Regions from separate parts of the Mesorhizobium sp. M0029 genome, predicted to be linked through region 3. Evidence: predicted binding sites of a transcription regulator. Region 3 holds the regulator's gene; each other region holds the start of a gene.
What was found. Region 3 encodes LexA, which represses DNA repair genes until DNA is damaged. Its sites were predicted from a motif close to TGTTCNNNNTGTGTTCNG; they were not measured.

Region 1 (2,265 bases), on a different contig from region 3:
CGAGAAATTGCTGGCGAAGGCCGCCGCCATCGGCGCATGATCCGCCCCGAAAAGACGAACTCACGACAGGATCTGACCCATGAGACTTTACCGCTTTTTGTCCGCCCCCGACGATTCGACCTTCTGCCACAAGGTGACAGCGGCGCTGAACAAGGGCTGGCACCTGTACGGCTCGCCGACCTACGCCTACGACAAGAAGACCAAATCGATGCGCTGCGGCCAGTCGGTGGTGAAGGATATCGACGGCCAGGAATACGGGCCGGATACGAAGCTCAGCGACTGGTAGGGAAGGCGTCAACCTCCGCGTCTTCGTCATCCTAGGGCGAAGCAAGGAGCGAAGCGACGCGACGCAGACCCTAGGCATGGATCCCAGGGTCTTCGCGACAGAGCTTCGCTCCTGCTTCGCCCTGGGATGACAAAGGTGGGGCTATTCCGCCGCCTCTTCAAGCTTTTCCATATCGTCGTCCGACAGGCCGAAATGGTGACCGATCTCGTGGATCAGCACATGGGTGACGATGTCGCCCAGCGTCTCTTCGTTCTCGGCCCAATAGTCGAGGATGGCGCGGCGGTAGAGGGTGATGCGGTTCGGGCCCTCGCCGGTCTGCGGGTTCCAGCGCTCGGCGATGCCGCGGCCCTCGAACAGGCCAAGCAGGTCGAACGGCGTCTCCAGCGACAGATCGTCCATGATCTCGTCGGTCGGGAATTCGGCGATCATGATGACGATCTCGCCGGTCAGCTTGCGAAAATCGTCCGGCAGATGCGCGTACGCCTCCAGCGCCAGAAACTCCATTTCCTCGATCGAAGGCGAGAGTTCGTCGTGCCAGGTGCGGGTCTTGTAGATGCGGGCCATGCTTTGTCCTTTGTCCCGGCATATAGGCTTTCCCTCCGGACTCGGCAAATGGACGGGTACCTGGCCAATGACTGTTTCTTTGCGCCGAATGGCTGCGACCAAAGTCCAAGGTTGGCCTCGCCACCTTTGATCAAGGAATAAATTCCTTCTGACTCCGCTTGACTCTTCCGGCACCCTCTGGAATCTATAGGAACATAACAGGAACAATTGTGAGAGAAATTGACCGTCATGGCGACATCAGCCGTGGCGCGGGAGACTGTTTTTGCCCTGCGCCGCCAGATCGCGAAGATCGAGGGAACGCTGCCCGAGCGCCTGGCTGCGCCGGCCAGCGAGCGGCCTCGTGCGCGTGCTGAGGGCTGTCTCCACGCCGCGCCTGAACCCGATTCCGATGTCACCATCATCCGGCGCGGGCTTGCCGTGGCTTCGCCGGATGCTTTCCTGCCCACCGGCGTCGAACGCCTCGATGCGGCCCTCAGCGGCGGCCTGCCGAAAGCCGCCTTGAGCGAAATCCATGGCCTTGAGACCCGCAATGCCGGGGCCGTCGCCGGCTTTGTGCTGTCGCTGGTCAGCCTGATCCTCAAGGGCCAGCCCTTGCCCGTGCTGTGGATCGGCACATCGGAGATTTTTCGCGAGGCCGGCTTTCCCTATGCCAGGGGATTGCAGGGCATGTTCGGTATCGCACCGGAGCAATTGCTGTTTTCCGAGGCGCCGAAACTCACCGATGCGCTGTGGGTAGCCGAGGAGGCCGCGAAGATGACGGCGCTCGCCGCAATCATCCTCGAGATCCGTGGCAGCCCGCAGCGGCTCGACCTCACCGCGACGCGCCGGCTGCACGCGCGCGCCCAAAACGCCGGCCGGCCGGTGTTCCTGCTGCGCCAGGCCGGCGAAGCCGAGCCGACCGCCGCCCCGGTGCGCCTCATCGTGTCGGCTGCACCAGCGAGATCGCGCCGGACGATCGCCGGGCCGCTTGCCGGCTCGATCGGCCACCCTGCCTTCACCGTCAGCATCGGCAAGAGCCGCACCGCTCTGCCTGGACAATTCACACTGGAGTGGAACCCCGATGAACATGCATTCGAAGAAAGAAAGCCCCGCGAAAAACGGGCAGAGAATTCTGTCGCTGTGGTTCCCGCATCTGGCGGCAGAACGGATCCTGCGCCAGCGCCTGGGACGGTCGTGGCGTTCCCGGCCTTCGGATCATCTGCCGCCATCTCACCCACCGCTCGTGATCAGCCATCGCGACCGCAACGCCCAGCGCATATCGGCCCTCGACGAGCGGGCTGAGGCGCTGCATCTGAAGCCTGGCATGGGCATTGCCGATGCGCGCGCCATGCATCCCTCGATCGACATTGTCGAGGCCGATCCGGACGCCGATCGCCGGCTGCTCGAAGGCCTCGCCGACTGGTGCGATCGCTATA
Region 2 (2,265 bases), on a different contig from region 3:
AACTCCAGCGCTTCGATCTTTTGGCCGCGCTTGGTCACCTTCGACGTCGACACCAGTATCTCGTCGATATCCTTGGCCGACTGGCCAAAATGCGTCTGCAACCGGCGCACGCGTTCGTCGACGCGCGCGACGTCTTCCATCAGCCGGATCACCTCGCCCTGGATCAGATGCGCCTGTTCGCGCATGCGGGCGTCCTTGAGGATGGCCTGGATGACCTGGATCGACAGCATCAAAAGCGACGGTGAGACGATGATGACACGCGCCCGGTGCGCCTTCTGGACCACGGCGTCGAAATTCTCGTGGATTTCGGCGAACACCGATTCCGACGGCACGAACATGAAGGCGGTGTCCTGCGTCTCGCCCTGGATCAGGTATTTTTCCGAGATATCGCGGACGTGAATTTCGATGTCGCGGCGGAAAGCCTGGGCCGCGATCTTCTGTTGTTCGGCGCCATCGGCGGCGCGGATGGCGTTCCAGGCTTCCAGCGGAAACTTGGCGTCGATGGCAAGCTGCGGCGCACCGTTCGGCATCCTGACCAGGCAGTCGGGACGGCTGCCGTTTGACAGCGTTGCCTGGAACTCGTAGGCGCCGATCGGAAGGCCGTCGGCGACGATCGCCTCCATGCGCGACTGGCCGAAGGCGCCGCGCGTCTGCTTGTTGGACAGGATCGCCTGCAATTGCACGACCTGGCCGGCCAGCGACTGGATGTTGCCTTGCGCGGTGTCGATGACCGCCAGCCGTTCCTGCAGTTTGGCGAGGCTCTCATGCGTCGATTTGGTCTGTTCGGTCATGGTTTGACCGAGCCTGCCGGTCATGGCGTCGAGGCGCTGGCCGATCGACTGGTTGAGTTCGGCCTGCCTTGCGCCGAACACGTCGGCGATGGCGCCCATGCGGCCCTGCATCTCGGCCTGGCTTTGCAAAATGCCGGCCATCCGCGCCTCGGCGTCGCGGGCGTGGTCGGCGGCTTCCGCCGCGGCGATGGTGCGCGCCTTGGCCGATCGCCACAGCGCCACGACAAGCGCCAGGAACAGGCCGAGAAACACCAGCGCGCCGAGGGCCAGTGCATGGCCGAGCGTGATCGTCGTGGCGCCAAGCCGGGCAACGGGTTCGGAAAGGATGGTGCTCAGGTCGTTCATCCCGCCAGCATAGCCGATTCGCAGACCTGGCACAGATCAAAACGTGAACGAGACCGATTCGCACCGGTTGACGCTTCTCCTGCGACGTTTTAGGTGAGGCGCCATGTCGATCAAGCCGCTCATCATCCTTCCCGATCCTATCCTGCGCCAGGTTTCCAAACCGGTCGAACGCGTCGACGCGCCTTTGCGCAAACTGGCCGACGACATGCTGGCGACGATGTATGATGCGCCGGGCATCGGCTTGGCCGCAATCCAGATCGGCGAGCCGCTGCGCATGCTGGTCATCGACCTCGCCAAGGAAGACGAGCCGCCGGCGCCGCATGTCTTCATCAATCCCGAAATCCTCGAAAGCGCCGACGCTCGCTCGGTCTACGAGGAAGGCTGCCTGTCGATCCCGGACTATTACGCCGAGGTCGAGCGTCCCGCCTCGGTGCGCGTGAAATATCTCGACCGCGACGGCAAGCTGCAGGAGATCGAGGCCGAAGGCCTGATGGCGACCTGCCTGCAGCACGAGATCGACCATCTCAACGGTGTGCTGTTCATCGACCACATCTCGAAGCTGAAGCGCGACATGGTGGTCAAGAAGTTCAAGAAGCTCGCCAAGGACAAGGCGCCGGGCAAGCTGGTGGGATAGGGAAGATGCCGCTTCGCGTCATCTTCATGGGCACGCCGGAGTTTTCGGTGCCGGTGCTGCGCGCGATTGCCGAGGCCGGGCACGAGATAGCAGCCGTCTACACCCAGCCGCCGCGCGCCGCGGGCCGCCGCGGGCTGGAGCTGACACCGTCGCCGGTGCAGCGCGAGGCTGAGCGGCTGGGCATCGAAGTGCGCACGCCGCTGTCGCTGAAGGGCGAGGCCGAGCAAGCTGCTTTCCAGGCGTTGCGTGCCGATGTCGCGGTCGTCGTCGCGTATGGTTTGCTGTTGCCGAAGGCTATTCTGGAGGCTCCGCGCCTCGGCTGCCTCAACGGCCACGCCTCGCTTTTGCCGCGTTGGCGTGGTGCAGCTCCCATCCAGCGCGCCATTATGGCCGGCGACGTCGAGACCGGCATGATGGTGATGCGCATGGAAGAGGGCCTGGACACCGGTCCGGTGGCACTGGTTGAAAAATGCGCCATAGAGCCCGATATGACGG
Region 3 (2,265 bases):
CCTGGCTCAGGTTGGCGGCCGTGCCTTTCGCGCTGGCCGGCCTGTTGACGGTGCCGCAGGTGCTTACGCCAGACGTGCTCATATCCGAGGATGCGCATCTGGTGGCCATGCCGATCGGTGGCGGCGAACTCGCCCTCAACCGCGAACGCTCCAACGAATTCACCACGGACAATTGGAAACGGGCGCTGCGGGCCGAAACCATTATCCCACCTGAGATTTTCGAGGCAACAGATACGCGGTTCGATCTCGATCCGCTCGATCTGCCGCCCGGCTCGCCCTTCTATTGCACCGGCGATCTCTGTATCGCCCGGCACCCTTCCGGAGCCATTGTAGCGCTTGCGAAAGACCGCAAGACGGCGCGGCCGGCCTGTGCCTTCGCGAGCCTGATCGTCATCGATGACGCCACCGCCTACAATCCGTGCCGCGACCCGCTGGTGCTGGTCGTGACGAAGAAACAGCTGGCCCGCGACGGCAGCGCCGCCGTCTTCTTCGATCCGCAATCGGCAGCTGCAGCGCCAACCATCCGCTTCGCCGTCGACAAGCCGTATCGCCCCTGGCACGAGCAACGCCGCTTCTCCCGCGAAGCGCGCGGCCTGCCGCCTTACAACCAGCGTGAAAAGTACAAACCCAAGCCGGCTCAGTAGCGCCGGATCAATCCGACAAGCTTGCCCTGCACCTTCACCCTGTCCGGTCCAAAAATGCGGGTCTCGTAGGCCGGGTTGGCGGCTTCCAGGGCGATCGAGGCGCCCTTGCGGCGGAAGCGTTTCAGGGTCGCTTCCTCATCGTCGACCAACGCCACCACGATCTCGCCGGGGCTGGCTGTGTCGGCATTGCGGATGATGACCGTGTCGCCATCGAAAATGCCGGCCTCGATCATCGAATCGCCCTTGACCTCGAGCGCGTAGTGTTCACCGCCCATGATCATGTCGGGCGGCACCGAGATCGAATGGGTCTGATGCTGGATGGCGTCGATCGGCACACCGGCAGCAATGCGTCCCATCACCGGGATCGACACCGCCGAAACGGCGTCGTCATTGCCGGCCGACATCGAACGCGACGGCGAGCCCGGCTTGATCTGGCGGCCGATACCGCCTTGGCCCATCGCGCCTTGTCCTTGGCCGCCTTGCCCTTGGCCGGTTTGACCAAGACTGCCCTGAATGACGCTCGGCGAAAACTTCCTCGCCGCATTGAGGCCTGGTGCGATCGAGTCGGGCAGCCGCAGCACTTCCAGCGCGCGCGCCCGGTTCGGCAGCCGGCGAATGAAACCGCGCTCCTCAAGCGCCGTGATCAGGCGGTGGATGCCGGACTTGGAGGCGAGGTCAAGCGCTTCCTTCATCTCATCGAAGGACGGCGGGATTCCGCTCTCCTTCAGGCGTTCATGGATGAACATCAGAAGCTCATGTTGTTTGCGCGTCAGCATCGCGGCCCCCAGGGGTTCTGAAACCAGAATCAGAAAAAACAAACCCAGAACAAACACTATCTGTTCCAGTTGTGTTCCGCAACCTTTTAAAGTTTAATGAATGTGTTGACGTTTTGTTCAGCGTGACGTTCGGCACCGCGAGCGGCGCTCGTAGTCGTTGGCCGGCAACGGGGTGAAACGAAGACAAAGTGCCCTGCGTCGTCGGCTACGATCGCCGCTTCCTTTTCGGACGGGGCTGCGCAGCATCCGCGCCGGGTTCACTCTGGGCATAGACCTGCAGCGTGTAGCCGATGTGAGCGGTCATCAGAGTTTTCGCACGTTCGACGTCGCGATCGAGGGCCGCTTCCATCAGGGCGGTATGGTGTTCGATCGCCACGGCGTCGCGCAGGGCCGCCACGGCCTTCCGGTGGCCATCCGTGCGGCCGGCGGCGGCGCGCAGCGTCGGGGCCAGACCCAGAAAGCGGTGATGGCGATGCAATTGGTCGGAAATCGTCGCATTGAAGCGCAGCAGCCAGCTGGATGTCGCGGCACTGAGCAGCGCCGCATGGAAGGCATCGTGTTTTTCGTACCACGCGTCGACCGCATCATCCGATGGATCGTCGAGAACAGACCCGCACCGTGAGAGACGATAGTGGGCGGCAACGACCGCGTCTTCCCACTCACGGTCGCCCTCCTCGATCGATTCCACCAGCAGGGGCAGTTCGACCACCAGCCGCGCACGCGCCAAATCCTCGAGCTCCGCCCGAGAGACGGGAGCGACCGCAAACCCGCGGTTGCTGATGGCGGTCACAAGCCGTTCCGCCTCCAGCCGCGACAGCGCCTCGCGCAACGGCGTCCAGCCGATG

Region 1: the regulator LexA is predicted to act here: its motif matches at 1,039-1,056, upstream of NKJ76_RS26180 (ImuA family protein).
Region 2: the regulator LexA is predicted to act here: its motif matches at 1,169-1,186, upstream of NKJ76_RS11420 (DNA recombination protein RmuC).

Annotation. Positions count from the first base shown of each region.
Region 1 is NZ_JAMYVF010000020.1:1,075-3,339, forward strand. Features, by position in the region: gene NKJ76_RS26165 (HpcH/HpaI aldolase/citrate lyase family protein) at 1-40, shown strand, start outside; gene NKJ76_RS26170 (DUF1737 domain-containing protein) at 80-286, shown strand; gene NKJ76_RS26175 (metallopeptidase family protein) at 428-850, opposite strand; gene NKJ76_RS26180 (ImuA family protein) at 1,079-2,131, shown strand; gene NKJ76_RS26185 (DUF6504 family protein) at 2,073-2,265, shown strand, end outside.
Region 2 is NZ_JAMYVF010000005.1:206,970-209,234, reverse strand. Features, by position in the region: gene NKJ76_RS11420 (DNA recombination protein RmuC) at 1-1,136, opposite strand, end outside; gene def (peptide deformylase) at 1,240-1,770, shown strand; gene fmt (methionyl-tRNA formyltransferase) at 1,776-2,265, shown strand, end outside.
Region 3 is NZ_JAMYVF010000002.1:65,115-67,379, reverse strand. Features, by position in the region: gene NKJ76_RS03450 (ComEC/Rec2 family competence protein) at 1-644, shown strand, start outside; gene lexA (transcriptional repressor LexA) at 638-1,420, opposite strand; gene NKJ76_RS03440 (GntR family transcriptional regulator) at 1,626-2,265, opposite strand, start outside.